One region of the Neorhizobium descurainiae genome, then DNA from elsewhere that is predicted to be linked to it. Evidence: riboswitches for the same ligand, from Rfam matches in the RefSeq annotation. Region 1 holds a riboswitch; the other holds the start of a gene.

Evidence for each region. Region 1 has a riboswitch for S-adenosylmethionine ahead of ACMGE0_RS25100 (O-succinylhomoserine sulfhydrylase). Riboswitches for the same ligand answer to the same signal wherever they lie in the genome.
Region 2: it holds a riboswitch for S-adenosylmethionine, as region 1 does, so the genes downstream of both, metA (homoserine O-acetyltransferase MetA) here and ACMGE0_RS25100 (O-succinylhomoserine sulfhydrylase) in region 1, are expected to answer to the same signal.

Annotation. Positions count from the first base shown of each region.
Region 1 is NZ_JBLFFK010000018.1:101,405-116,238, forward strand. It holds gene ACMGE0_RS25065 (response regulator) at 1-260, shown strand, start outside; gene ACMGE0_RS25070 (S24 family peptidase) at 460-1,125, shown strand; gene ACMGE0_RS25075 (transporter substrate-binding domain-containing protein) at 1,209-2,090, opposite strand; gene ACMGE0_RS25080 (glycosyltransferase family 2 protein) at 2,150-4,075, shown strand; gene ACMGE0_RS25085 (hypothetical protein) at 4,160-4,432, shown strand; tRNA gene ACMGE0_RS25090 (tRNA-Gly) at 4,441-4,514, opposite strand; gene ACMGE0_RS25095 (2'-deoxycytidine 5'-triphosphate deaminase) at 4,567-5,661, opposite strand; SAM riboswitch at 5,735-5,813, shown strand; gene ACMGE0_RS25100 (O-succinylhomoserine sulfhydrylase) at 5,862-7,055, shown strand; gene apaG (Co2+/Mg2+ efflux facilitator ApaG/CorD) at 7,209-7,601, shown strand; gene ACMGE0_RS25110 (tannase/feruloyl esterase family alpha/beta hydrolase) at 7,713-9,287, shown strand; gene ACMGE0_RS25115 (Hsp33 family molecular chaperone) at 9,489-10,475, opposite strand; gene argF (ornithine carbamoyltransferase) at 10,662-11,579, opposite strand; gene ACMGE0_RS25125 (aspartate aminotransferase family protein) at 11,634-12,830, opposite strand; gene ACMGE0_RS25130 (GcrA family cell cycle regulator) at 13,239-13,772, shown strand; gene ACMGE0_RS25135 (PACE efflux transporter) at 13,959-14,393, shown strand; gene phoB (phosphate regulon transcriptional regulator PhoB) at 14,413-14,834, opposite strand, start outside.
Region 2 is NZ_JBLFFK010000004.1:234,816-249,649, forward strand. It holds gene ACMGE0_RS10165 ((2Fe-2S)-binding protein) at 1-257, shown strand, start outside; gene ACMGE0_RS10170 (xanthine dehydrogenase family protein molybdopterin-binding subunit) at 261-2,414, shown strand; gene ACMGE0_RS10175 (Isoquinoline 1-oxidoreductase subunit) at 2,441-3,109, shown strand; tRNA gene ACMGE0_RS10180 (tRNA-Gly) at 3,299-3,373, shown strand; gene ACMGE0_RS10185 (NfeD family protein) at 3,533-4,897, shown strand; gene ACMGE0_RS10190 (slipin family protein) at 4,925-5,698, shown strand; gene ACMGE0_RS10195 (methyl-accepting chemotaxis protein) at 5,868-7,994, opposite strand; gene ACMGE0_RS10200 (aldose epimerase family protein) at 8,258-9,280, opposite strand; gene ACMGE0_RS10205 (vWA domain-containing protein) at 9,365-10,546, opposite strand; gene metA (homoserine O-acetyltransferase MetA) at 10,556-11,494, opposite strand; SAM riboswitch at 11,553-11,630, opposite strand; gene ACMGE0_RS10215 (AAA family ATPase) at 11,681-12,520, opposite strand; gene ACMGE0_RS10220 (thiamine diphosphokinase) at 12,616-13,272, shown strand; gene ACMGE0_RS10225 (ABC-F family ATP-binding cassette domain-containing protein) at 13,276-14,834, shown strand, end outside.

The sequences.
Region 1 (14,834 bases):
AGGGCGATTTCGCCGCGCAGGAGGAAGACCCCGGCCTTACCGAACTCATCGAACGGCTGAAGACGCTCACCCCGCAACAAAGCCGGGTGCTGACCATGCTCGGCGAGGGCCTGCTCAACAAGCAGATCGCCTACGAGCTCGGCGTCTCGGAAGCGACCATCAAGGCGCATGTCTCGGCGATCCTCCTGAAGCTCAATGTCGACAGCCGCACGCAGGCGGTGATCAAGCTCGGCAAGATCAACATGGCGCTGGTGGCCTGAGCGAACGAAAACAGGATTTTATTCCTTTCGTCCCTTTACGCCGGGCCGCGGCTCCGTTAAAATCCGGGGGTATGCGCGAGCCTCCTTTCCGCTTGAAGGCCGCGACACGGGTTTTGATCGAAGGGTGCCGCCGAGCGCCGGATTGTCCGGCCCTGCCTCGCGCGCCCTTGGTCCGGGGAAGATCACGGGTACGGGCAAGATGCTGTCACATGAAACGATCTGGAACGCGATCGACACGCTGGCCGAGCGCCATCAGCTGACGCCCTCGGGGCTTGCGCGGCGTGCCGGGCTTGACCCTACCTCCTTCAACAAATCGAAGCGGCTAGGCCCCGACGGGCGGCTGCGCTGGCCCTCGACGGAATCGATCGCCAAGGTGCTGGAGGCGACGGGGGCCACGATCGACCAGTTCATGAGCTATCTGCCCGCCGCTTCCGGCCGCTCGACGCTTCCCGACGGCAATTTCCCGCCCCAGGGCGGCACGATCCCGCTGCTCGGTTTCGCGCAGGCCGGTGCCGGCGGTTTTTTCGACGATGGCGGCTTTCCGGCCGGCCAGGGCTGGGACGTGGTGGAATTCCCGGTCGACCCGTCCCGCAAGGCCGGCGTCTATGCGCTCGAGGTCCAGGGCGAATCGATGATGCCGCTCTATCGTGACGGCGACGTGCTGATCGTCGAGCCCGGCGCGCAGGTGCGCCGCGGCGACCGCGTGGTGCTGAAAACCAAGGAGGGCGAGGTGATGGCCAAGGTGCTGGCCCGCCAGAGCGCCCGCACGGTGGAACTTCTCTCCCTCAACCCCGAACACCCCAACCGCGTCTTCGACCTTTCCGAAGTGGAATGGGTGGCGCGGATCATCTGGGCGAGCCAGTAGTAGCGAATAGCGAATAGCGAATAGCGAATAGCGAATAGCGAATAGCGAATAGCGAATAGGAAAGAATTCACAAGCGGCAGCGATCAGTAAAGGCCGTTCGGGAAGTAGCGCAGATAGATGTCCTGCAGGCGGCCGTTGCGCGAGAGTGCGCCGAGCGCCTGGTCGAAAGCCGCCGCCAGCGTCGGATCGCCCTTGCGGAGCATGACGGAGAGGCCCTCGCCCAGGAACTTTTCCGAGAGATAGGGGCCGTCGAAAAGCGCGCAGCATTTTGCCGACGCCTCGCCCGCCACCCAGAAGGGCAGCCTCAGCCCGTCGGAGAAGACCGCCTCCACCTTCCCGGCTTTCAGCGCGTCCAGCATCGCCTCGTAAGTGTCGAAAGGCGTGGCGTTCACCTTCGGGAAAAAGGCCTTGAGCATCAATTCGTGGGCCGTGCCCCTCACCACGCCGACCGGCCTGCCGGCAAGCGCGGCGGCCGTGTCGCCGCCGATCTTGGCCGCCAAATTACGGGCGAAACGGGCCGGCACGCCGAGATAGGGCCGCGAGAAAGCGAAGCGCTGGCGCCGCTCCGGCGTCACCGCAATGCCCGCCATGACGGCTTCGCCGGCGCCGCTTTCCAGCGCCTTCTCCAGCTCTTCGAAAGGCAGCGCCTGGATCTGGCACTTCGCTTCGATCTTCAGTTCGGTGCAGATCTCCCGGGCAAGATCGACGTTGAAGCCGGCAAGCCGGCCGGTCTGGTCGGCGAAATTGAAGGGCGGGAAATCGACGGTCGTGAGAACCCGCACCCGCACGATCTCGGAAAGATCGGGCCGCGACAGCCGCTCCCTGGCGTCGAACATCAGCGGAAGCGTATGGCCGTCGGCGGCATGTCCCGGCCCGGCGCAGACAAGAAATCCTCCCGCCACAAGGAAAAGCTGCAGCAGGTTGAAAAAACCCCTGATTCTCGGGGATGCAATCATGGGGCGCATCTCTATGATCCAGATCGGGACAGGTTGGGGCATCCGCTTTCCGGCGGTGTGGCAGGGTCATGCATTTGCAGGAATATCCACCGGCATCGCCGCCGGTGCAAGATGGATCGTGGCCGGATTCGGCCTCACCCGCGGACGGGCCGGCAGACCATATCCATGATTCCGACGAGGACCCGGAGCTCGCCGCCCTTGCCGCGCTCGGTTTTTCAAAGCCGCTGCTTGCAACGCTTGCCGAAAGGGCGCGGCGGAACGGCACCAGCATCGAGAGCGAGCTGCTCCATAGCGGCCAGGTGGACGAGGCGGCCTATTACGGCGCGATCGCCCGTTTCCTGCGCCTGCCCTTCGTCGAGACGATCGATCCGGCTTCCGTCGCCGACACGCCTTCTCTCGATACGCAATTGCAGCGCCCGAACCAGATCCGCATCAACTATCGCTATCGGGCTCCGCAGGTGGCCGTGGTGCCGGAAGCCCTGCGGCTCGCCGACCTCGGAGCGGCCCTTTCCGCCATGCCCCCGCTCGGGCGCGATCTCGCGATCACCACGCCTTCGGCGATCCGCCGGGCTGTATGGCACGCCGGCGCCGGAAGACGGGTACGCGACACGGTCAATCAGCTCTTCGACCGTTTCCCCGCGTTTTCCGCCCGTGTCGTGCTTACCGGCAACCAGGGCTTCCGTGCGGGGATCGGGCTTGCCGCGCTGGCCTCAGCCCTGATCGTCGTGCCGCTTACGGCGCTGCTCCTGCTGCATGTCCTGCTGTCGCTCGTCTATTTCGCCTCCCTGCTTCTGAGGCTCGCGGCATTGACGCGGCAACGGTTCGGGGCAGTCGTGCCGGCGGCTTTGCGGCCCCGGCACGGCCCCCTTCCCTGCTATACGGTGATGGTGGCGCTTTACCGCGAAGCCGCGGTGGCCGAGCAGCTGATCGCCAGCCTCAAGCGGCTCGACTGGCCGCATTCGCTGCTCGACGTCAAGCTCGTCTGCGAGGCGGACGACCGGGAGACGATCGCGGCGCTGAAAGCCTTCTCGGCCGGCGCCCATTTCGAGATTGTCGAAGTGCCGCCGTCCGAGCCGCGCACCAAGCCCAAGGCGCTCACCTATGCGCTGGGCGCTGCCCGCGGCGAGTTCCTGGCGATCTACGACGCGGAGGACCGGCCGCATCCGCAGCAGCTGCGCGAGGCCTATCAGCGTTTCCGGACGTCGCCGCGGGAGCTTGCCTGCCTGCAGGCGCCGCTGATCATCACCAACGGGCAGCACTCCTGGATCAGCGCGCTGTTCTCGCTGGAATATGCGGCTCTTTTCCGCGGGCTGCTGCCGATGCTCGCGAACGCGCGGATGCCGCTGCCGCTCGGCGGCACGTCCAACCACTTCCGCACCGAAGCGCTGCATGCCGCAGGCGGCTGGGACCCGTTCAACGTCACGGAGGACGCCGATCTCGGGCTGCGTCTCTATCGGCTCGGCTATCGCTCCGGGGTCATCGGCCGTCAGACGCTGGAGGATGCGCCCACGACGATGCGGGTGTGGATGGGACAGCGCAGCCGCTGGTTCAAGGGCTGGCTGCAGACCTGGCTGGTGCTGATGCGCGATCCCGGCCGGCTCATCCGGGAGATGGGCCCTGCGGCCTTCTGCATTTCGCAGCTGATGATCGGAGGCATGCTGGTCTCCTCGCTCCTCCACCCGCTGATCATCGTCTTCATGGCGCTCGGTGCCTATTCCCTGCTGGCGGCGCCGGCAGACGATATTCCGGCCGGCGTGCTTTCGCTCTTCGTGATCGATACGATCAACATTTTCGGCAGCTATCTCACCTTCCTCGGTCTCGGGTGGGGGCCGATGATCGGACATGAAAGGCGGCTGATCGGCTGGCGCTGGACCGGAGTGCCGCTCTACTGGCTGATGACTTCGGCTGCCGCATGGCGCGCCGTGCTGGAACTCCGCTCCAGACCCTTCTTCTGGAACAAGACGCCGCACGAACCTAGCGGCAACAGAAAATGACGGAAGGCCGCCTTCCTGTTCAGAATTCCGGAACATTTTCGGATCTCCGGGCGTCAGGTAACAGGCTCTGACAACTGGAGGAGAATGATGCACACCTATTATCGCTATCGCGGCGGAGAACCGGCTCCCGGCGCGCTGATCATCAAATTCTACCATTCCGGCGACCAGATCCGCGGCTATATCCGCAAGATCGCAGATCCCGTGGAGGACGACACGATCTTTCCCGGCGAGGAGATGGAGCCGGAGGAGGCTTTCCGGATGGCGGAGAACAAGAACCGTGGACCGGACAAGCCGCCGATCTTCGTGGAGCTCTCGGAAGGCGTTGAATGGAACCCCGCATGGGGCAGGCTGATGTAGCCGGAAACTGGAGCGGGTGAAGGGAATCGAACCCTCGTATTCAGCTTGGGAAGCTGCTGCTCTACCATTGAGCTACACCCGCGTCGGCTCCGAGACTTCCAACAGATGCCGCCGGCTGTCAAGCGGCCGGCGCGTCAAACACGAAAATGCTTGGAGAGCTTAAGCCCCTGCGCCTGGTAGTTCGATCCGAGGCCGGTGCCGTAAAGCCCTTCCGGCCGCTCCATCATATGTTCGTAGACGAGGCGGCCGACGATCTGGCCGTCTTCCAGAATGAAGGGCACTTCGTGGCTGCGCACTTCCAGCACCGCGCGGCTGCCGCGCCCGCCGGCCGCCTCGTGACCGAAACCCGGATCGAAGAAGCCCGCATAGTGGACGCGGAATTCGCCGACCAGCGGATCGAAAGGCGTCATCTCGGCCGCATAGAGCGGCGGAACATGCACGGCCTCGCGCGAAACGAGGATGTAGAATTCATCCGGATCGAGGATCAGCTCGTTGCGGCCGCGGCTATAAAGCGGCTCCCAGAAGTCGAAGATGTCGTGCTCGCCTTTTTTGTCGACGTCGACGACAGCCGTGTGATGCTTGCCGCGATAACCGATCAGGCCCTGCTTGTCGCCGGAAAGATCGATCGACAGCGCAATGCCGCCGCCGGACACGTTCGGCCTGCTGGCAGCAACGAGAATCTCCTCGCGATGAAGCTCAAGGAGTTCCGGCTCGCCGAGCAGAGCATTGCCGACCCGGAAGCGGATCTGCGACAGGCGCGAACCGCGGCGCACGACGATCGGGAAGGTCCGCGGCGAGATTTCGAGATAGAGCGGGCCTGAATAACCTGCCGGGATCTTGTCGAATTCCTGCGCATAATCGGTGATGACGCGGGTGAAGATGTCGAGGCGGCCGGTGGAGCTCTTCGGATTGGCCGAGGCGGACATGTCGGCCGGCAGGTCGAGGCGCTCCATCAAAGGCACGATATAGACGCAACCGGTTTCGAGAACGGCGCCCTCGGACAGGTCGATGACATGCAGCTTCAACCGGTCGAGCTTGTCGGAAACGAGGTTCACCGGGCCGGGCATGAAGCTCGCGCGGACGCGGAAGGCCTTCGAGCCGAGGCGCAGGTCCAGGCTTGCCGGCTGGATCTGGTCCTGATCGAGCTCACGCTCGGAGATCAGCCGTCCGCTTTCGAAAAGTGCCGCAATCGCGCGGTCCGCCAGAATGCCTGTTACACGAGCCATCATGTCTCTTCCAAATATCGCGCCCGACAAAACCAAATCGGGGCCATTGACGCAAGCGGCGAGCGGCGCTATGCCACTCTTATCCCGTGGTGATTTGGCCGGTCGGCTTGCAGCCACGTTAAACAAGTGGCTAAAAGGACCGGGTGCGAAACCGGTCTGCTTTTTGCGGCCGGTTTTTTTGTTGTTTGAAAGTGGGGATTAGCATGACCAAGTCGTCCAACTCCTGGCGCCCGGCAACCCAGCTCGTACATGGCGGCACGTTACGTTCGCAATATGGCGAGATGTCTGAAGCGATCTACCTGACCCAGGGCTTCGTCTACGAAAATTCCGAGGCCGCCGAGGCGCGCTTCAAAGGCGAGACGGACGGCTTCATCTATGCCCGTTACGGCAGCCCCACCAACGACATGTTCGAAAAGCGCATGTGCATGCTGGAAGGCGCCGAAGACGCCCGCGCCACCGCATCCGGCATGGCCGCCGTCACGGCGGCGATCCTCTGCCAACTGAAAGCCGGCGATCATATCGTCGCGGCACGCGCGCTCTTCGGCTCCTGCCGCTGGGTGGTCGAGACGCTCGCGCCGAAATACGGCATCGGCTGCACGCTGGTCGACGGGCGCGACCTCGAAAACTGGGAAAAGGCGATCACCCCGAAGACCAAGGTCTTCTTTCTGGAAAGCCCGACCAATCCGACGCTGGAAGTGGTCGACATCGCCGGCGTCGCCAGGCTTGCCAACCAGATCGGCGCCAAGGTGGTGGTCGACAACGTTTTCGCCACGCCCCTCTTCCAGAAACCGTTGGAGCTCGGCGCCCATATCGTCGTCTATTCGGCGACCAAGCATATCGACGGCCAGGGCCGCTGCCTCGGCGGCGTCGTGCTTTCCGACAAGGCCTGGATCGACGAGAACCTGCACGACTATTTCCGCCATACCGGCCCGGCCATGTCGCCGTTCAACGCCTGGACGCTGCTGAAGGGCGTCGAGACGCTGCCGCTGCGCGTGAAGCAGCAGACGGCGAACGCTTCGAAGATCGCCGACTTCCTCGCCGAGCAGAAACAGGTCGCCCGCGTCATCTATCCTGGCCGCAAGGACCATCCGCAGGCCGATATCATCGCCAAGCAGATGAAGGGCGGCTCGACACTGGTCTGCTTCGAGCTGAAGGGCGGCAAGGAAGCAGCGTTCAAGTTCCAGAACGCGCTCGATATCGTCACGATCTCCAACAATCTCGGCGATACGCGCAGCCTGATCACTCATCCGGCGACGACGACGCATAAAAACCTCACGGACGAGGCCCGCGCCGAACTCGGCATCTCGCCCGGCACCGTGCGCCTCTCCGCCGGCATCGAAGACACCGAAGACCTGATCGAGGATTTCGCCAAGGCGCTGTCCAAGATCCCGGCCTGACGTCCGCCATGGTGAATCCGGCTACCGGATTCACCATATCGGTTATCCCTAACTTCAAGAAACGCTCACACTCGGTTGTTCAAACCGGGAGATTTCTTGACGTTCCGGTAATCAGGTACAATATCGGATAGCTGAGTATTGTTGAGGTGCAGCATGTATAGCGCCCGGACAAGAGACATCGAAGTCGCCGTCGAGCCCTACTATCTGGAGGACCAGTCCAATCCGGAAGAGAGCCGCTATGTCTGGGGTTACCGCATCGTCATCGAAAACCATTCGCTCGTTTCCGTGCGGCTCGTCCATCGCTACTGGCATATCACCGACCAGAACGGCGTGGTGGACGAGATCGACGGGCCCGGCGTCGTGGGCGAGCAGCCGCGGCTGAGACCGGGCGATTCCTACGAATATTCTTCGGGCTGCCCGCTCGACACGCCCTCGGGCATGATGTTCGGCCACTACGACATGCAGACGGACGAAGGCGAGACTTTCAAGGTGACGATCCCCGCCTTCTCGCTGGATTCGCCCGGTCTCCTCCGGGTGCTGAACTGACGCGGATCGTCCATAGCCGATAAGTTATGGGCCACATCGGCTTTTCTATTTGTTGCCTCCCTGCGTCTTCGGCATGCTCGCGCCGTGCAACAGTCTTTGGGAGGAGAACCTGTGACACGGCTCATTCTGTCTGCGTCCTGCGCTCTGGTGGCGCTGGCGGCGTTCACCCCTGCGCTCGCCCAGAACAAAAGCAGCTTCATCGATCAAAAGGACAGGCCGGATCTTTCGGCCGCGACCGTCTCGCCGCAGATCGCCTGCGGCATGCTGAACGGCCAGTCCTTTGCCGACGTCACCACCCTGAAGGCCACGCATGTGGCGGGCGTCGGCACCGTGCCGGGCCATTGCCAGGTGACGGGCTATATCCGCCCGCAGATCCGTTTCGAGATCACGCTGCCCGACAACTGGAACCGGCGGCTCTACATGTTCGGCAACGGGGGCTATGCGGGCGAAGACCTTGCGGCTCCGTCGCGCATCGCCACCCGCAATGCCGCCCTCTCGAAGGGTTTCCTGACCGTACAGCAGAATACCGGCCATGACGCCGTCACCTACAGGCTCGGTGATTTCGCCCAGGATCTCGACCTCCTGATCGATTACGGTTCCCGCGCCGTACATGTGACGGTCGGGACGGCAAAAGCGATCGCCGCGCGCTATTACGACCGGCATCCTTCCTTCTCCTATTGGGACGGCTGCTCCACCGGCGGTCGCCAGGGGCTTATCTCGGCGCAGCGTCATCCCGACGATTTCGACGGCATCCTCGCCGGTGCGCCGGTGCTCGACCTCACCAACACGCAGATCTGGGGCGTCTGGAATGCCCAGGCGCTCCTGAAGGCGCCGATCAGCAAGGCGCAGCTTCCCGTCCTGGCCAAGGCCGTGATGGACAAATGCGACGCGATAGACGGCGCCAAGGACGGGCTGATCGCCGATCCGCGCCAATGCAATTTCGATGCCGCCAAGGATCTGAAGATCTGCGAGGCCGGCGGTTCCGACTGCTTCACCAATGCGCAGGTGGAAACGCTGAAGACGTTGGCCGGCGGCGTGAAGATCAAGGGCGAAACGGTGTTTCCCGGCGTACAGTTCGGCACCGAGGGCGTCGACGCTTCCGGCACGAGCGGCTGGGACATGTGGATGGTTTCCGAGGAGGGGCCGAGCCGGCAGCTCGCCTATGGCGAGACTTTCGTGAAGAACATGGCCATGCTGCCCGCCTCCGGCAAGGCGATCGACTGGAAGACCTTCGACTTCGACAAGGAATATCCGAAGATCGGCATGATCCGGGAGATCGTCGACGCCACCAACCCGGACCTCAGCGCGTTCGAAAAGCGCGGCGGGCGGATGATCACTTATTTCGGCTGGTCGGACCCGGCGCTCAACCCGATGATGGGCGTCAACTATTACGAATCCGTCCGCAAGCAGATGGGCGCGGACCGGACGGCGGAATTCTACCGCCTCTTCATGGTGCCCGGCATGTACCACTGCAGCATGGGCTACGGCACGGACGTCTTCGACGCCTTTACGCCGCTGATGGACTGGGTCGAAAACGGAAAGGCGCCGGAGGTGATCCAGGCGAGCCAGATGAAGGACGGCAAGCCGACGATGACCCGCCCGCTCTGCCCTTATCCGCAGGTCGCGAAATATTCCGGCAGCGGCGACTTGAAGGATGGTGCTAATTTCGAATGCAAGGCGCCGTGAGTGCACCTTCTTCTCCCCAGCGGGGAGAAATGCCGAGCGGATGCGAGGCGATGAGGAGGCGGTTCGGTGAACCGCTGCAATCGGTCTTGTCGGTCAATTGCAGCGTCGAATAAACAAAGCAGGCGCGAAGTCCGGTTTGATAGCGTCCCCCTCATCCGCCCTTCGGGCACCTTCTCCCCGCTGGGGAGAAGGAGGGAAAAACTACGCTGCGGCGAATTCGGCCGCTGCGTAGTGATACGTGGTCGAGCAGAATTCGCAAGTGACGGCGATCTGGCCGTCTTCCTGGCTTGCCTCGATCTCCTCGGCGGTGAAGCCGGCCAGCACGCTCTTGATCTTCTCGCGCGAGCAACTGCAGCGGTCATGCACCCTCTGCGGCTCGTAAACCCGCACCCCCCGCTCGTGGAAGAGCCGGAAGAGCAGCCGCTCGATCGCAACTTGCGGATCGGTCAGTTCGTCCGTGTCGATGGTCTCGACCAGCGAACGGGCTTCCGTCCAGGCGTCGTCGCTGAGATCCGTCTCGCGATCGTCGCCATCGCCGCCATGCAGGTCCGGCTGGCGCATGCGCTCCGGGGCCTGCGGCAGGAACTGCGCCACGAGGCCGCCTGCCCGCCAGTTGTGGCGCGGCTTGCCTTCGGCATCGCGGTCGAAGAGCTCGGCCACGCCAAGGCGCACCTTGGTCGGGATTTGTTCCGACTGGCGGAAATAGACGCCGGCGATCTCTTCGAGCGAGGAGCCGTCGAGCGGCACGATGCCCTGATAAGGCTGCATGCCGCGGCCCTGGTCGATGGTGAAGGCGAGCACGCCGCGCCCGAGAAGATCGGGAGGCGAGGTCCTGCCCTCTTCGAGGGCTGCGGCAAGGGCTTCCTCGTCATAACGCGCGTAGGCGCGCAGCGCATCGGGCGTCGAGAAATCCGCCACCAGGAGATCCACCGGGCCGTCGCCCTTGGTCTGGACCGTGAACTTGCCGTCGAACTTCAGCGACGTGCCGAGCAGAGCCGTCAGCACGACCGCTTCCGCCAGCAGCCGCGCGACCGGCGCGGGATATTCATGGCGGCCGAGAATGGCATTGAGGAGCGGCCCGAGCTGCACCGCCCGGCCGCGGACGTCCAGCCCCTCCACCTGGAAGGGCACGACGCGGTCGTCTCCGGCAAAGTCGAGATCGTTCAGTTCCACAGTCGCTTCCGCCATGACTTCACTCCTTCGCGCCGAGCCTTCAAGCTTTTACACAAGCGCCGGCCCAAGCGGAACCGTTGGCCGGAGGAAAAGACGTCGACGATGTACGTTGAGGCGCCGCTTCCTCTCAAGGCGCGGTGCAGTTGACTGCCGGTAGATGGGACCGGCTTCCACGAAAATCAAGGCTTGCCGTGAGCGGAGCTAGACCGCGCCGAAGCACCACGCAAGAATGGATTTCTGCGCGTGGAGACGGTTCTCTGCCTCATCGAAGACCACCGACTGCGGACCGTCGATGACTTCGTCGGTCACCTCCTCGCCCCGATGGGCCGGCAGGCAGTGCATGAAGAGCGCATCCTTGTCGGCCCGCTTCATCAGCGCTCCGTTGACCTGATAGGGCTGGAAGATGTTATGGCCGCGCGCCTTGTGCTCCTGGTTCATCGAGACCCAGGTATCGGTGACGACGAGATCGGCACCGGCCACCGCGCGCTCGGCATCATGGCAGAGCATGACATCGCCGCCGTTGTTGCGTGCCCAGTTCAGGAACTTGTCGTGCGGCTCGGACCCCAGGGGCACCGCCATGTTCATGCGATAGCCGAAGCGGGCCGCTCCTTCCACGAAAGAATGCAGCACGTTGTTGCCGTCGCCGGTCCAGGCGACAGTCTTGCCCTTCACCGGCCCGCGATGCTCCTCGAAGGTCATCAGGTCGGCCATGATCTGGCAGGGATGCGTATCGTCCGTCAGGCCGTTGATGACCGGCACCGTCGCATGTTCGGCCATTTCGATGAGGCGCGCATGATCGGTGGTGCGGATCATGATCGCATCGACATAACGGGACAGCACCTTTGCCGTATCGCCGATCGTTTCGGCGCGTCCGAGCTGCATCTCCGTGCCGGAGAGGAAGAGCGTTTCGCCGCCGAGCTGGCGCATGCCGACATCGAAGGAGACGCGGGTGCGCGTGGAGGGCTTTTCGAAGATCATCGCCAGCATCTTGCCGGCAAGCGGCTTTTCCGCCGTGCCAGCCTTGGTCGCCTGCTTGCGCGTCTTGGCGTCGTCGAGGATCGTCCTCAGGTCTTCCGAGGACATGGCGGAAAGATCGAGAAAATGTTTCGGTGCGGCCATACTAACGGTTCCCTATCGAGAGGGAACCATCGAATGGCGCCCCCTTCTCGCCCCTCAGGCGGATTTCTTCAGTTCGGCGGAGGAAAGCTTTTCCGCCGCCTTTTCAAGGCGGGCAAGGCCTTCGCGGGCCTCCTCGGCGGTGACGGTGAGCGGCGGCAGGAGGCGCACCACATTGTCGCCGGCCGGGACGCCCAGCAGATGTTCGTTTCGCATGGCGACGACGAGATCGCCGGCGGGCACCTTGGCCTTGACGCCGAGGAGCAGGCCTTCGCCGCGGACGTCCTCGATGACATTCGGAAAGCGATCCTTGAGCGCCGCAAGACCCTGGCGGAAGACAAGGGCCACGTCGCGGACATGCTGAAGAAACCCGTCGGCAAGGATCACGTCCAGAACGGCATTGCCGACAGCGACGGCGAGCGGATTGCCGCCATAGGTCGTGCCATGGGTACCGGCGGTCATCCCCGAAGCCGCATCCGCGGTCGCCAGGCAGGCGCCGAGCGGGAAACCGCCGCCGATGCCCTTGGCAAGCGCCATGATATCGGGCGTGACCCCCGACCACTCGTAGGCGAAGAGTTTACCGGTGCGGCCGACGCCCGTCTGCACTTCATCGAAAACCAGGAGCAAGCCGTTGTCATCGCAGATCTTGCGCAGCGCCTGCAGGAATTCCTTCGGAACCGGACGGATGCCGCCTTCGCCCTGGATCGGCTCGATGAGGATCGCAGCCGTCTTTTCGGTGATGACGGCCTTCAGCGCTTCCAGATCGCCGAAAGGCACCTGGTCGAACCCTTCGACCTTCGGCCCGAAGCCTTCCAGATATTTCGCCTGACCGCCGGCGGCGATGGTCGCAAGCGTGCGGCCGTGGAAGGCGCCTTCGAAGGTCACGATATGGAACCGCTCCGGATGGCCCTTCACATACTGATAGCGGCGGGCCGTCTTGATGGCGCATTCCAGTGCTTCCGCACCCGAGTTCGTGAAGAACACCTTGTCCGCGAAGGATTTCTCGGCGAGGCGGCGCGACAGCGTCTCCTGGCCCGGCACCTCATAAAGATTGGAGGTGTGCCAGACCTTCTCGGCCTGCGCCTTCAGCGCTTCGACGAGATGGGGATGGGCATGACCAAGCGAGTTGACCGCGACGCCCGATCCGAAATCGAGATATCGCTCGCCGCTTTCCGTCACGAGCCATACGCCCTCGCCGCGCTCGAAGCGCAACGGGGCCCGGGCAAAGGTGTCGAAAAGCGCGGCTTCAGCCATGGCGACATCACTCCTCTAGGCAATCCGAAAGACCGGCCAAACCGGCCGGAAAAATCAAAAATGCCGCCCAGTGGGGCGGCGGGGGCACTATCGGGGTTTAGGGCCCGAATGTCAACAAAGCCCGGCACCTTAGCCGGCTTTGCCGAAGAAACAGGCAGGCACCTGCATATGTGACAAAAATGACTCTCCCCAACAGCAAGTTGGGGAAAACCAAGAAATCGATTCCTGCAGATTCTCCCGACTCTTGCCACGGAGTCAGCCTCACACTAGGTTAATCGTCAATTACTAGACTGCATGCGGCGGAACTAGTCACCTCAAGCATAGATGTAGTGGGTGTTGCGGAATGATGTCTGCAGCAAAGGTGGAAGGATTCTGCATGCCTGCAACGTTCAAAGGCGGAGAACGGGCATGAACTGGACAGACGAGCGCGTCGAAAAACTCAAAAGATTGTGGTCGGAAGGCTTGAGCGCCAGCCAGATCGCCGCACAACTCGGAGGCGTGAGCCGCAATGCCGTGATCGGCAAGGTGCACCGCCTCAGCCTGCCGGGCCGGGCAAAGGCCGGCGGCACCATGGCCACGGGCCGTTCGGCGGCCAAGCGGACCACGTCGGCGCCCCGGGCTCCGAACTATGCGTCGCGTGTCGCCACCCGGACCGTCGCCCGCGCAGTCGGCGCGACCCTTCTCAAGGAAGAGATCGAAGTCGAGGCTTTCGAGGAGATGGAATATCGTCCGGCCGCCAATGTGGTGGTGCCTATCTCCCGTCGCCTCGCCCTGACCGAGCTCACCGAGCGCACCTGCAAGTGGCCCGTCGGCGACCCGCTCAAGGAAGATTTTCACTTCTGCGGCTGCGACTCCCCGGACAACTCGCCCTATTGCGGCTACCACACGCGGCTTGCCTACCAGCCGGTGCACGAGCGCCGCAGGGCCGCCGCCCGGGCCTGAGAAGAGCACGGCAGGACGATGCATTGAAAGCGGGCCCCGGCCCGCTTTTTTCCTGCGTATGGCAGCTATGCCGCGCCGAGGCTTGCCGAACGGCGCGAAAACACCTATCTCATTGCGGCGAGGACGACCTCCCCCATACCGGGCACAATGTCGGGACGACCCGAGGCTTTATTCTTGGGTTAAGAAATGCGCTCGACACGTGATCGTATCCGCCACGCCATCAGCTTCGAAGTCATCGCGCTTCTCATCGTCACGCCGCTCGGGGCGCTTGCCTTCGGCAAGCCGGTTTCCGACATCGGCGTCATCGCGATCGGCGGCGCGACGATCGCGACCGGCTGGAATTATCTCTACAACCTCGGCTTCGACCATCTGATGCGGCGGCTGACCGGTGGCACGCAGAAGACGCCGGCAATACGCGTGGGCCATGCCGTCCTTTTCGAGGTGGGCCTGCTCATCGTGCTTCTGCCGTTCGTCGCCTGGTATCTCGGCATCAGCCTGTGGGAAGCGCTGATCATGGACGTGGCTTTTGCCGTCTTCTACGTCTTCTATGCCTTCATCTTCAACTGGGGCTATGACCGGCTGTTTCCGCTGCCGGAATGGCAGGAGGCGGAGGCGCGCTGACGCGCGCCTCTTTCGGCAGTCAGGATTCCATCGAATAACCGGCCCCACGGACGGTGCGGATGACGTCCTGCATGTTGGAGAAGTTCAGCGCCTTGCGCAGGCGTCCCACATGCACGTCGACGGTGCGCTCGTCGACATAGATGTCGTGGCCCCAGACGCCATCCAAAAGCTGCGAACGGGAGAAGACCCGGCCGGGCGACGCCATCAGGAACTCCAGCAGGCGGAATTCCGTCGGGCCGAGGCGGACTTCACGGCTCTTGCGATGCACGCGATGGGTCTCGCGGTCGAGCTCGATGTCGCCGCAGCGCAGAACGCTGGAGAGCACTTCCGGGCGGGCGCGCCGCAGCATGGCTTTGACACGGGCCATCAGTTCCGGCGTCGAGAAGGGCTTGACCACATAGTCGTCCGCCCCCGTGGCCAGGCCACGGACGCGCTCGCTCT
Region 2 (14,834 bases), on a different contig from region 1:
CCGAGGTCGTCACCATCGAAGGCGTTTCCGGCAAGGAGGCCGATGCGGTGAAGACCGCCTGGGCCGGTCTCGACGTACCCCAATGCGGCTACTGTCAGTCCGGACAGGTGATGTCGGCGGTTGCCCTCCTCCAGATGGTGCCGAAACCGACCGACGCGGATATCGACGGCGCGATGGCCGGCAATATCTGTCGATGCGCCACCTACCATCGCATCCGCGCGGCGATCCACAACGCCGCCAGTTCGATGGAGGGCTGAGCCATGACGCTGCATGATATCACCGCCACCCGCCGCGGCTTTCTCGCCGGTTCGGGTCTCGTCATCGGCGTGGCGATCGCGCCGAAAATGCTCACCGCCGCACCGACGGGCGTACAGGCCGGCGGCGATGCCGCGCTGGCCCCGATGAACGCCTTCGTGAAGATCGGCACCGACGATACGGTGACCGTGCTCTCGAAGCACATCGAATTCGGCCAGGGCCCGTTTACCGGCCTTGCGACGTTGGTCGCCGAGGAACTCGACGCCGACTGGGGCCAAATGCGCGCCGTGCACTCGCCGACCGACAACAAGGTCTATGCCAACCTTTCCTTCGGCCTCCAGGGCACGGGCGGTTCGAGCTCGATCGCCAACGCCTACGAGCAGATGCGCAAGGCCGGCGCCACGGCCCGCGCCATGCTGGTCGCCGCGGCCGCGGAGGAATGGGGCGTGCCCGCTGCCGAAATCACCGTGGAAAAGGGCCGCATCAGACATGCCGCCTCCAACAGGGAGAGCGGTTTCGGCGCGCTTGCCGAAAGGGCCGCCCGCCAGACGCCACCTGCCGAGCCCAGGCTCAAGGACCCGGCCGATTTCGTGCTGATCGGCACGGAACTGCCGAAGCTCGACACCCACGGCAAGACCAACGGCACGGCGATCTTCACGCTCGACATCACCCCGGACGACCTGCTGATCGCGGTTGTCGCTCATCCGGAACATTTCGGCGCCACCGTGAAGAGCTTCGACGATACCGAAGCCCGCAAGGTGCAGGGCGTCGTTGACGTGAAGCAGGTGCCGCAGGGCATCGCCGTCTATGCGGACAACACCTTTGCCGCTCTGAAGGGACGCGATGCGCTGAGCATCGAATGGGACCTTTCCAAGGCCGAAACCCGTTCATCGGAGGAACTCGCCGCCGATTATTCGAGGCTCTTCCGCGAGCCGGGGCTGGAGGCTGCCAACAACGGCAATGTCGATGAAGCCTTCAAGGCGCCCGGCCTGCAGACGGTGGAAGCGGAAATCGTCTTTCCTTTCCTCGCCCATGCGCCGATGGAGCCGCTCGACGCCGTCTTCATCAAGGCGGCGGACGGATCGGTCGACATCTATAACGGTGCGCAGTTCCCGGGCATGGACCAGACGGTTGCGGCCCAGATTCTGGGCCTCGACGAAACGAAGGTGCGGGTAAATACCCAGCTCGCCGGCGGCAGCTTCGGCCGCAAGGCGCAGTTCGGTTCGCCCTACATGCAGGAAGCGGCAGCCGTCTATGCGGCAAGCGGCGGAAACCGTCCGCTGAAGCACATGTGGACCCGCGAGGACGACATTCGCGGCGGCTACTACCGTCCGATGTATGCCCACAGGATGCGTGGCGCCATCAACGCCGAAGGGCAGATCACGGCCTGGGAACAGGTGATCGTCGGCCAATCGATCATGGGCAAGGCCGATCTCGATGAGACTTCGGTCGAGGGTGCGTCGAACCTGCCCTACGCGATCCCGAATCTGAAGGTGACCTCGCACAACGTCCAGCTCGTCGTGCCGCCGCTCTGGTGGCGCTCGGTCGGCCATACCCATACGGGTTTTGCGGTCGAGACCTTCGTCGACGAGCTCTTCCAGAAGATCGGCCGCGATCCCGTGGAAGGCCGCCTCGCGCTCCTGACGGAAAAGCCGCGCCATGCGGGCGTTTTGCGGAAAGCCGCCGAAATGGCGAACTGGGGTTCCAAAATACCCGATGGCCGCGCCCGTGGCGTCGCCGTGGTGGAAAGCTTCAGCACCTATGTCGGCCAGGTCGTCGAGGTCTCGGTCGGCCCGGATGGGGCGCCACGCGTGCACAAAGTCTGGTGTGCGGTTGACTGCGGTGTTGCGGTCAACCCGAACGTCATCAAGGCGCAAATGGAAGGCGGCGTGGGCTACGGCCTGGGCGCAGTCCTCTTCGATGCGGTGACGCTCGGCAAGGGCGGCAGGATCATGCAGTCGAACTTCCACGACTACCGATCGATCCGCATCGACGAGATGCCGGACGTGGAGGTGGAGATCATCAAGTCGACCGAAAGGCCGACCGGTGTGGGCGAGCCCGGCGTGCCGCCCGTCGGTCCGGCGGTCGCCAATGCCTGGCGAAGCCTGACCGGAGCACCGGTGAGGCAGCTTCCGATCGTCAATATCGTTTCGGCCTAACGACTCAGGATGAGGACCAACGACCGATGAACCTGAAAATCGCTCTCACCGGCTCCGCTCTGACCAGCGTTGCCGCCGGCTGTCTCTTCGTGGCCGCCGGGACGGCGCTTACGCCCGTCTCGGTGGCGCAGGACGCCAGGACCGACGCGAGCCCGCTAAGACCCGCCTCCTCGTTCCAGTCGATCGCCAACGAGGGGGAACGCTCCGTGGCGCTCTTCACGGAAGCCGGCAAGGTCATCCAGCATCCGCGCTGCGTCAACTGCCACCCCGCGACGGACCGACCGCTGCAGGGAGCCTCTATGCATCCGCACCAGCCGCCGGTCTTCCGCGGCGACGGCGGCATGGGGCTTCCCGGCATGCAATGCACCACCTGCCACAGCGCCGAGAACACGCCGGTCGTCGGCCAAGCCGATACGATCAAGAGCATCCCCGGCAATCCCGCCTGGCACCTCGCGCCGATCGAGATGGCCTGGGAGGGCAAGACGCTCGGCCAGATCTGTCAGCAGATCAAGGATCCGGCCCGCAACGGCGACATGACCATGGACGAGCTGGTCGAGCACATGGCGCATGACGAGCTGGTCGGCTGGGGCTGGAACCCGGGCGCCGGCCGCGAGCCGGTGCCGGGCACACAGGCCGAGTTCGGCGAACTGATCCGCGCCTGGGTGGATTCCGGGGCGGTCTGTCCCGCCTCCTGAGGCAAGGCGGCCGCCGGTTCCTGCACGGAGCCGGCGGCCGGAAGAGTCTGGCGGAACCGAAATTTTTCTTGCCGCCAATCGTCATTTCCCTGTTGCATTTGAAAAAAGTCTGGGCCATATAGCGCCCGTCGCCGGCAACGAGCCGCGATCTTCGGTCCAGCGAACTACCCCGGACCGACGGATTGATGAGCGGGTGTAGCTCAGGGGTAGAGCACAACCTTGCCAAGGTTGGGGTCGAGGGTTCGAATCCCTTCGCCCGCTCCAGTTTCTTCAAGGTCTATACCGGCAGCCATTCCTGACATTCTTGCCGATTCTGCCTGAACATAGGAAGGTTCCGCCCTTACCGTTTCGCAGCTCCGCCATATCTTCAAGAGGATGTGCGCTCAGCGAAAGATAGTGCAATATCCAGGATTTTGGCGGCGAATGCTGTCAACCCTCGCGTTGATGCTGGCTCTGTGTTCGGCCTTGGCTTCGGCCGCCCCGCTGCCCTCCGAAACAGCACGCGCTGCCGTGGTGCTGAAGGTGACCGGCGCCATCGGTCCGGCAACTGCCGATTATGTGAGACGCGGTCTTCAACACGCAAACGATCAGAGAGCCAGCCTGGTCATCCTGCAGATGGACACGCCCGGCGGTCTCGATACGTCGATGCGCGACATCATCCGCGCGATCCTGGCTTCGCCCGTGCCGGTCGCGAGTTTCGTGGCGCCCAGCGGCGCGCGTGCGGCCAGCGCCGGTACGTATATCCTTTACGCGAGCCATATAGCGGCCATGGCGCCTGGCACCAATCTGGGCGCGGCGACACCGGTCGCAATCGGCGGGGGGCCTTTCGACGGCGGTACGGAGCCGGAGCGCGATGCTCCCAATGAGCCGGCCGGCACACAGCGACAGCCTCCCCGCGAAGCCCGCGAGGCAAAGGCGGTCAACGATGCCGCGGCCTTCATCCGCGGACTTGCCGAATTACGCAATCGCAACGCCGATTGGGCGGAACGGGCCGTGCGCGAAGCTGCGAGCCTTTCTTCGACCGCCGCGGCCCGGGAGCACGTCATCGATTTCACGGCCGCCACCATCGACGATCTTCTGACGCAGGCGCAGGGCCGTACGGTACGGGTGGGCCAAACGGATATCCGAATCGACGCAACCGGGCTTACGGTTCAGGAATTCGAACCCGACTGGCGGACCCGACTGCTCTCCGTGATCACCGATCCGAACATCGCGCTCATCCTCATGATGGTCGGCATCTACGGCCTGATCTTCGAATTCCTCACCCCCGGGACATTTGTCCCCGGCACGATTGGCGGTATTTGCCTTCTGCTGGGTCTCTATGCTTTGGCGTTGCTGCCGGTTAACTACGCCGGCATAGGGCTGATTGCCCTTGGCGTCGGATTGACGGTGGCCGAGGCGCATTCGCCTTCCTTTGGCGCCCTCGGCATTGGCGGCGGGATAGCGCTGATACTCGGTGCAACCATTCTGTTCGAACCGGATATTCCCGGCCTGGAGATCTCTTGGCCCGTGCTGGGTGGCATTGCGGTCGTCAGCCTTGCGCTCAGTGTCGTCATCGCCCGCCTCGCGTTCTCCTCACGCCGCCGCAACGTCGTTACCGGGGCCGAACAGATGATCGGCATTTCGGGTAAGGTGGACAGTTGGGAAGAGACATCAGGTTATGTCATCGCGCATGGCGAACGCTGGAAGGCCATTTCCGCCGAACCGCTCGCCGCCGGTGACAACGTGAACGTAATCGGCCGAAACGGACTGACGCTTGAAGTCGCTCACAGCCCGCGAGAAGAATAGCGGCCTTCCGAACGAGGAGGAAATGTCATGGGCATGCTTGCAGATATCGTCTTCTATCTCGTAGCCATCCTCCTCTTGCTGCTCATCGTCGTATCGGCGATCAAGATCCTGCGGGAATACGAACGCGGCGTCGTTTTCACGCTTGGGCGGTTCACCGGCGTCAAAGGCCCGGGCTTGATCCTGCTCATCCCTTACGTCCAGCAAATGATACGGGTCGATCTGCGTATGCGGGTGCTCGACGTGCCCAGCCAGGATGTCATCTCCCGCGACAACGTCTCGGTGAGGGTCAATGCCGTGATTTACTTCCGGGTCATCGACCCCGAGAAATCGACAATTCAGGTGGAGGACTTCATGACGGCCACAAGCCAGCTCGCCCAGACGACACTGCGCTCGGTGCTCGGCAAGCATGATCTCGACGAGATGCTGGCCGAACGCGACAAGCTCAACAACGACATCCAGGAAATCCTCGACGTCCAGACCGATGCGTGGGGCATCAAGGTTGCCAATGTCGAGATCAAGCATGTGGACATCAACGAATCCATGATTCGTGCCATCGCCCGTCAAGCAGAGGCCGAACGCGAGCGTCGGGCGAAGGTCATCAACGCCGAGGGCGAGCAGCAGGCAGCGGCGAAGCTGCTTGAGGCAGCCGAAATCCTCGCCAGGCAGCCGGAAGCGATGCAGCTTCGTTACCTGAACACGTTGAACGTCATCGCCGGCGAAAAGACTTCAACGATCCTGTTTCCCTTCCCTATGGAATTCGGCGATTTCATACTGGCCAAGCCGGACAAGCCGCCGAAATAACAAGAGCCGAAAGCTCTGTTGCGGCAGAGAACTGCCTGGTTACCGACGGCGCTGCCTTCAAGGACCCCGACGCGATCCGGGGCTTACATCGATGCCGATGTCAGCGTCATCCTGCGGCGCTGAAATCCTATCTGAAGACGCGCCTCCTGGCTTCGGAAACGGCCGTCGATCAGGCGGCGCGGGAACGATAGCCGCGAGCGGAATATCCGTGGGAGGCGGACCGGGCATTCGTCTTGAAGCGGGTCACCATCTCCGCAAGGTTATCGGTTTCCTGCGTCAGGCTCTGCGCCGCGGCAGTGGTTTCCTCGACCATCGCCGCGTTCTGCTGGGTCACCTTGTCCATCTGGTCGGCGGAGGCGGCGACTTCCCTCAGACTCGTCGCCTGCTCATTGGTGCTGGATGTGATCGTGTTGACGAAATTACCCATCTGCGCGACTTCGCCGACAATGTCCTCGAGCGATTTGCCCGAAGCGGTGACCAGTTCGACGCCCTGCTTGACCTGAGCCGACGAGGTGGAGATCAGCGTCTTGATCTCCTTCGCGGCGTCGGCGGACCGCTGGGCGAGCCCACGGACCTCCTGGGCGACAACCGCAAAGCCGCGGCCGGCCTCTCCCGCGCGGGCAGCCTCGACACCGGCGTTGAGAGCCAGGAGGTTCGTCTGGAAGGCGATATCGTCGATCACCCCGATGATGCGGTTGATCTGTTCGGCCGAGGTTTCGATCGCGGCCATGGCGGCGACCGCCTTGGCGACGATTTCACCGCCGCGCTGCGCCTTCTCCTGCGCCAGCGTGGCAACGCCCTGGGCATGACTTGCGCCATTGGCGCTTTCGTTGACGGCGGACGTGACCTGGCCGAGAGCGGCAACCGTTTCCTCGAGGCTCGCGGCCTGCTGCTCGGTGCGCTTGGCGAGATCGTTCGAAGCGATCGAGATTTCCTGCAGACCGGCGCGAATCGTGCCGACGGCACCCACGACCAAGCCGATCGCCTCTTCGAGATTGGCGACGGAGCTGTTGAACTTTGCCCGGATCGGCTCGAATTCCGCAGCGACGGGGCGGTCCATTCGCACGGTCAGGTCGCCGCCGGCAAGACCGTTGAAGCCGTCTTCGATCGCATGAACGAAGCTGCGCAGATCCTCCGCCTTGGCGTTGTCGATCGCCGACTGCCGCTGGCGCTGGCTTTCCTGCGCTTCGCGGGCTTCCGCCGTTTCCCGCTCCAGGCGGATGTTCTCCTCGGCGGCCTGCTTGAAAACCTGTACGGCACGCGCCATCGCGCCGACTTCATCCTGGCGCTCCTGGCCCGTCACTTCGGCGGAGAGATCGCCGGATGCGAGCTTCGCCATCGTGGTCGTCAGACGACGCACGGTATTGCCGAGCGAGCGGGCGAAAATCAGGAAACCGATAAGCGACAGGATCGAGACGATCACGCTGCCGGCAACCGTCATCCAGATCGCCGTTTGGCTGGCCTGCACGAGAGGCGTGATATCCGAAGCGATTTCGAGAACACCGACCTTGGCGCCGGAAAAGTCGAGCAGCGGCACAGCCTCGACGGCATAGTTCCTGCCGCCGATATCCGCATAGCGGCGGACCTTGCCCGTGTCGTAAGCCTCCTGCAGTTCCGCAGGTGTCAGGATCGGATCGCCGGAATAGGTGGACGCCTGCTTGTCGAACTTGTCTGTGCCTTTGGTGTAAAGCGCGACATCGGCGTTCACTTCCTTCGTCAGGCGGGCGAAATAGGAATCGACGAGCTTCAGGCCAACGTCGACGACGCCGACCACGTTGCCGTCCTGGACCACGGGAGCGGTCGCAAACAGGCTGACGGCGGTGCGGCCGGTCTCGATGCCGGCAACGAGCTTGTTCTCAGCGAGCGCGGTTGCCACCATCTTCCGGCGTGCCTTGATATTGTCGCCGAAGACATCCGGATCATGCACGCGGGCGACCACATTGGCGCCGGCGTCGCTGAAGGTGATCATCTCGATGCCGCTCGCATCCTTGACCGCCTTCATGTTCGAATAGCGGGCGAGCAGGTCCTGCCTGCCGTTGGCGAGGATCAACGGCGCCGTTTCAGGAGTGGCCGCGATGGTCAGGGCGAGAGCTGCGGCGGCGCGCCTTTGGGCCGCCATATCGTCCTGGACCACCGCAAGGTCGCTTTCAAGTTCAGTCTGCAGCGCCTGGTCGGTCATGCGCGACTGACGATCCCAGGCAAGGCCGCCGATCGCACCGCTCGCGAAAAGAACCGCCGCGAATCCAAAAAAAGTGAGCCGTGTGGAAAGCGGCTTCCTGATGACGATGTCGTTCATATGTTCTCTCAGAGGGCGGTCACTCGCCGGCGGCGGCAATCCTGAAGAAAATTAGTCCAGGATCGGTTGAAATTTAACTAACGGCAGAATTGAACCGCATTCCACAATGTAAACCGGCCAGCGAAAGCTTGTTTTCGCTGGCCAACGGCAGGGAACAATTTGATATGGACGCAAAGATTTACGGACTTTACGCGCATCCCGGATTTGTATGACCAACGTTTATTTTTCACACGGCCATCCAGCCGGGACGAGACCGATCATCATCACTGTTTCGAAAAGACATAATCCGTCTCCTGCCGCAGCACTTCGCCGGGGCGCAGCACGACGTTCGGAAAATTTGCGTGGTTGATGGCGTCCGGCCACACCTGGGTTTCCAGGCAGAAGCCGGCGAAGGGGCCATAGCGACGGCCTTCCAGGCCCGGCACGGGAAGCTCCTGAAGCTTGAAGGCGGCATAAAACTGCACGCCGGGCTCGGTGGTCCGCACTTCCATCGAAACGCCGGAATAGATGCTGCGCGCCAGGGCCACCGGGCGCTTTTCGGTGCGTTCCGTCGAAAGGCAGTAGTTATGGTCGAACAGGACCTGCTTGCCGCCATCGAACCGCTTCATCGGTCCCATGTCGCCGAGATCGAACGGCGTGCCGGCGACCGCCGTCAGCTCGCCGGTCGGCAACTGCTTCTCGTCGACGGCAACGAGATGGTCGGCGGCGATCATGATGTCGTGGCCGAGCGCATCCTCGCGGCCGTCGAGATTGAAATAGGAATGCTGGCAGATATTGGCGAGCGTCGGCCGGTCGGTGGTGGTCTCGTAGACCACCGACAGCACGCCGTCATCCTTGAGATGGTAGGTCGCCCTGATGGTGCAATTGCCTGGATAACCGGCGCGGCCATCCGGATCTGTGATCCGCAGCACGACCTTGTCCGACGCATGGTCGACGATCGTCCAGTTGCTGCGGCCGATCCCGTCCGTGCCGCCGTGAAGGTGGCCGATCCCCGGCTGGTTCATCTCGAGCTGATATTCTTTGCCATCGAGCGTGAAACGGCCGCCGGCGATGCGGTTGGCGCAGCGGCCCGGAGTCGCCCCGAAATAGGGCGAGTGGACCGGATAGAGATCGAAGGTCTCGAAGCCGAGCACGAGCGGCGGCTGATGGCCTTCGAGCCTGAGATCCTGGATGACGGCGCCCCAGGTCATAACATAAGCCGTCAATCCGCCGCCGGAAATTCTGACCCGATACACGGGCTCGCCTTTCTCCGTCGTGCCGAAAACCTCGAAATCCCGATGCGCCATGAATACTTCCTCCGCAATATCTTTGGCGGCAAACTGCGCGATTTGGCGGCAAGCTGCAACGCCGTCATCAAGAAAATCCTTGAGTCACCGGGTCAGTGCGCGCGTCGCCTGTTCCAGACCGCCGAGCGTCAGCGGAAACATGCGGCCGGTCATGAGCTGCCGCATCATGCCGATCGAGGTCGTATGGTTCCAATGATCCTGCAGCACCGGATTGAGCCAGATGCAGCGGCGGAAGTGCTCGGTGACGCGCTGGATCCAGACCTGTCCCGGCTCCTGGTTCCAATGCTCGACCGAGCCGCCCGCATGGCTGATCTCGTAAGGGCTCATCGAGGCGTCGCCGACGAAGATCACTTTGTAGTCTGCGCCATAACTGCGGATGAGATCGAGCGTCGCCACCCGGTCCGAACGGCGGCGGTTTTCCTTCCAGACGCCCTCATAAAGGCAGTTGTGGAAGTAGAAATGCTCCATGTGCTTGAACTCGGCCCGCGCCGCCGAGAACAGCTCCTCTACCACGCGGATATGGCCGTCCATCGACCCGCCGACGTCGAAGAACATCAGGAGCTTGACAGCGTTGTGCCGCTCGGGCCGCGTCTGCACGTCGAGATAGCCGTGTTCGGCCGTGGAGCGGACCGTGCCGGGAAGATCGAACTCTTCCGCCGCTCCTTCTCTCACCCAGCGCCGCAGCCGCTTCAGCGCCAGCTTGATGTTGCGCGTACCGAGTTCGACCCTGTCGTCGAAATCCCGGAATTCGCGCTTGTCCCAAACCTTCACCGCCCGGCGATGGCGCGACTCCTCCTGCCCGATGCGGACACCTTCCGGATTGTAGCCATAGGCTCCGAAAGGCGACGTGCCGCCGGTGCCTATCCATTTCGATCCGCCCTGATGCCGGCCCTTCTGCTCCTCCAGTCGCCGGCGCAGCGTCTCCATCAGCTTTTCAAAACCGCCGAGCGACTCGACGAGCTTCTTTTCCTCCTCCGTCAGGTGTTTCTCGATAAGCTTGCGCAGCCACTCCTCGGGAATATTCGCGATATCGAGGCCCGGTTTGCCCGACACTGTCTCCAGTCCGTGGAAATGGGAGGAGAATACCTGGTCGAACTTGTCGATATGCCGCTCGTCCTTCACCAGCGCGGCGCGGGCTAGGAAATAGAACGCCTCGACGTCGAAATCCGCCAGCCCCTCCTCCATGCCTTGGAGAAGCGCCAGGAACTCCCGCAGCGTGACCGGGATCTTTGCTTCTCTCAAACGCAGGAAGAAGGGGATGAACATCGCGCCGATCTATTCCGTGCCGATCTTCTCCAGCTCGCCAATTTTCTGCGGCTCATAGGGCGTCGTCTGGTAGATCTCGTTGATCCAGTTGCCGAAGAGAAGATGCGCATGGCTGCGCCAACGGTTCAAGGGCGTCAGCGTGTCATCATTATGCGGGAAATAGTCGTGCGGCAGCTTGATGGGAATGCCGGCATTGACGTCCCTGAAATACTCGTCCGCGAGAGAAGTGGAGTCGTATTCCACATGATTGAACATGTAGAGACGCTTGCCCTTCTTCTCGTGCACGAGACAAAGGCCCATCTCGTCCGACTCCATCAGGATTTCGAGGCTCGGCACCTTCTCGACATCGGCACGGCGCACCTCCGTCCAGCGCGACACCGGCACCTGGAAGTCGTCGGAGAAGCCGTTGAGATAGACGGAGGACGGCGCGAGATTACGGTGGCGATAGACGCCGAAAGCCTTTTCCTTCAGCTCGTATTTCGGCACGCCGTGGAAATGGTAGATCGCGGCCATGGCGCCCCAACAGACATTCATCGTCGAATGCACGTTGGTCGTGGTCCAGTCGAAGATCTTCTCCATCTCGTCCCAATAGGTGACTTCCTCGTAGGGCAGCGTCTCGATCGGAGCACCGGTGATGATGAAGCCGTCGAACTTGCGGTCTTTCACCTCTTCCCACGTCTCGTAGAAGGAGAGCAGATGCTCCTCCGATGTATTCTTGGCCTTGTGGTTGCCGACGCGCACCAGCGAGAATTCCACCTGCAGCGGCGTGGCGCCGACGAGGCGTGCCATCTGCAGCTCGGTCTTGATCTTGTTCGGCATGAGATTGAGGAGCCCGATCTGCAGCGGACGAATGTCCTGCCGCACCGCCGCGGTTTCGGTCATCACCCGCACACCCTCTGAAACAAGGGTGCTGAATGCGGGCAGCGTATCGGGAATCTTGATCGGCATGTCTAAACCCACAAAATAAAAAACCGGCGGCGACAAAAATCGCGACCGGTCCGTGGGAAGTCATCTTCTCGCGGCCCTTTAGCGACTTTTTTTACGTGGCTGCAAGCCGGCCGGCCAAATCACCACGAATGACGGCGTTTCAAATACGCCTTGCTCAGCCTCTCGTCAATGGGAGCAAAATCTTGCTCATCGCTCCCGCCGCGCCATGAAGGCCATCCGTTCGAAGAGATGCACGTCCTGCTCGTTCTTCAAGAGTGCGCCGTGCAGCTTCGGAAGCGCGTTCTTCACGTCGCCTCGCAGGTCGGCCGGATCGACGCCGTCGGAAACGAGAAGCCGGATCCAGTCGAGCGCCTCGGACGTCGACGGCTTCTTCCTGAGCCCTGGCATTTCGCGGATTTCATAGAACTGGGTCAGCGCATTGCGGACGAGCACCTGCTTGATGCCCGGATAATGCACCTCGACGATGCGGGCGAGCGTCTCGACATCCGGGAAGCGGATATAGTGGAAGAAACAGCGGCGCAGGAAGGCATCCGGCAGCTCCTTCTCGTTGTTGGAGGTGATGACGACGATCGGCCGGACCCTCGCCTTCACCGTCTCGCCGGTCTCGTAGACATGGAACTCCATACGGTCGAGTTCCTGCAGGAGGTCGTTCGGGAATTCGATATCCGCCTTGTCGATCTCGTCGATCAGCAGCACGACCTTCTTGTCGGACGCGAAAGCCTGCCAGAGCTTGCCGCGGCGGATGTAATTGGCGACATCGTGGACGCGCTCGTCGCCGAGCTGGCTGTCGCGCAGCCGCGAGACGGCATCGTATTCGTAAAGCCCCTGCTGCGCCTTGGTGGTGGACTTGACGTTCCATTCGATGAGATCGAGGTTAAGCGCCGCGGCCACCTGCCGGGCGAGTTCCGTCTTGCCGGTTCCGGGTTCGCCTTTGACCAGCAGCGGACGCTCGAGCCGGATCGCGGCATTGACCGCCACCATGAGATCCTTGTCGGCGATATAGTCCGCGGTACCCTCAAACTGCATCTTGGCATCCCGATCGAAAGAACGAGCCGCAAACTAAAAGCTTGGCTTCGGCGGCGCAACAGCTTTCCCTGACCTACCGCTTTGCGCTATGGGCAATGCCCATGAGCCATTCGACGTTCACCATTCTGCTCGGCGGCAATCTGACCGTCACCGACCGCCTGCGAGAAGCGGTCGGCGCCAGCCGCTTCATCGCGGCCGACAGCGGCATGCGGCATGCGGCGGCACTCGGCGCACAGCCGGAACTCTGGGTGGGCGATTTCGATTCCACCGATGCCGAGCTTGCCGGGCAATGGCCGGACGTGGAGCAGCGGACCTATCCGCCCGCCAAGACCGAGACCGATGGAGAAATCGCCACGGCGGAAGCGATCGACCGCGGCGCCACGAAGCTGATCTTTGCCGGTGCGCTCGGCGGCGAACGCAGCGACCATGCGCTTCAGCATCTCCTTCACGCCATGAGCCTTGCCGAGCGCGGCTTCGATATCCTGCTGACGTCCGGCGAAGAGGAGGCCGTGCCGCTGCTTCCGGGTGAAAAGGTGCTCGACCTGCCGAAGGGCTCGCTCTTTTCGATCATCGGTTTCTCGGCGCTCGAAGGGCTCGATATCATCGGCGCGCGTTATCCGCTGGAAAACTTTTCGCTGCCCTTCGGCTCCTCCCGCACCGTCTCGAATGTTGCGGAAGGTCCGCTGGAATTCCATCTAAAGAGCGGCAGGGCGATGATCCTCGCCCGCCCCTACGACTTTACAGGAGCCTGACGGTTGGCACCTCCCATTCTGAAATTGGATGACATCTTCCTGAGCTTCGGCGGCGCGCCGCTGCTGGTCGGCGCCGGTCTGCAGGTGGAACCGGGCGATCGCATCTGCCTCGTCGGCCGCAACGGTTCCGGCAAGTCGACGCTCATGAAGATCGCCGCCGGCATGGTGGAGCCGCAATCGGGCGAGGTTTTCCGCCACCCCTCTTCCACCATCCGCTATCTCGAACAGGCGCCGGATTTCGCCGGTTACCCGACCGTGCAGGCCTACGCGGAGGCGGGTCTCGGCCCCGGCGACGACCCCTACCGCGTCACCTATCTGCTGGAACATCTCGGCCTCACCGGACAGGAAGACCCGAGGACCCTCTCCGGCGGGGAATCCCGCCGCGCGGCGCTCGCCCGCGTCATGGCGCCCGAGCCGGATATCCTGCTTCTCGACGAGCCGACCAACCATCTCGACCTGCCGACCATCGAATGGCTGGAAGACGAGTTGCGCAAGACGAAGAGCGCGCTGGTGCTGATCTCCCACGACCGCCGTTTCCTCGAAAAAGTCTCGACCGCTACAGTCTGGCTCGACCGTGGCGCCTCCAGGCGACTGGACAGGGGCTTTGCCCATTTCGAGGCCTGGCGCGACGAGGTGCTGGAGGCGGAAGAGCTGGAGCAACATAAGCTCGGCAAGGCGATCGAGCGCGAGGAACATTGGCTGCGCTACGGCGTCACCGCGCGACGCAAGCGCAACATGCGCCGTCTCGGCGAATTGCAGACCATGCGCACCAATTATCGGGGCCACAAGGGGCCGCAGGGTACGGTGCGGGCCGAGATCACCGAAGGCCGCGAATCCGGCAAGCTGGTGATCGAAGCCGAAAACATCAGCAAGGCCTACGATCGCCCGATCGTCGCTCCCCTCTCGATCCGCGTCCACCGCGGCGACCGGATCGGCCTCGTCGGCCCGAACGGCGCCGGCAAGACGACGCTTCTGAAGATGCTGACGGGTCAGCTCGCGCCGGACAGCGGCACGGTGAAGCTCGGCACCAATCTGGAGATCGCGACACTCGATCAGAAGCGGGAGGACCTGAACCCGGAAGACACGCTCTCCCATTATCTCACGGACGGCCGAGGCGAGACGCTGCTTGTCAACGGCGAGCAGCGGCATGTGGCAGGCTACATGAAGGATTTCCTGTTCCAGCCGGAGCAGATCCGCACCCCGATCAGGAATCTGTCGGGCGGCGAGCGCGCCCGGCTGATGCTCGCCCGCATCATGGCCAGACCCTCGAACCTGCTGATCCTCGACGAACCGACGAACGACCTCGACATCGAGACGCTCGACCTCTTGCAGGAGATCGTCGCGGCCTACAACGGAACCGTCATCCTCGTCAGCCACGACCGCGATTTTCTCGACCGTACCGTGACCTCCACGATCGCGCCTGTCAATCCGGAGGCGCCCGACGGCCACTGGATCGAATATGCCGGCGGCTACACGGACATGCTCGCCCAGCGGAAAGGCGCGCAGGAGGAAAGACGCAGGGCAGAGAAAGCCGAAAAGCCGAAGACAGAGGCCGCAGCTCC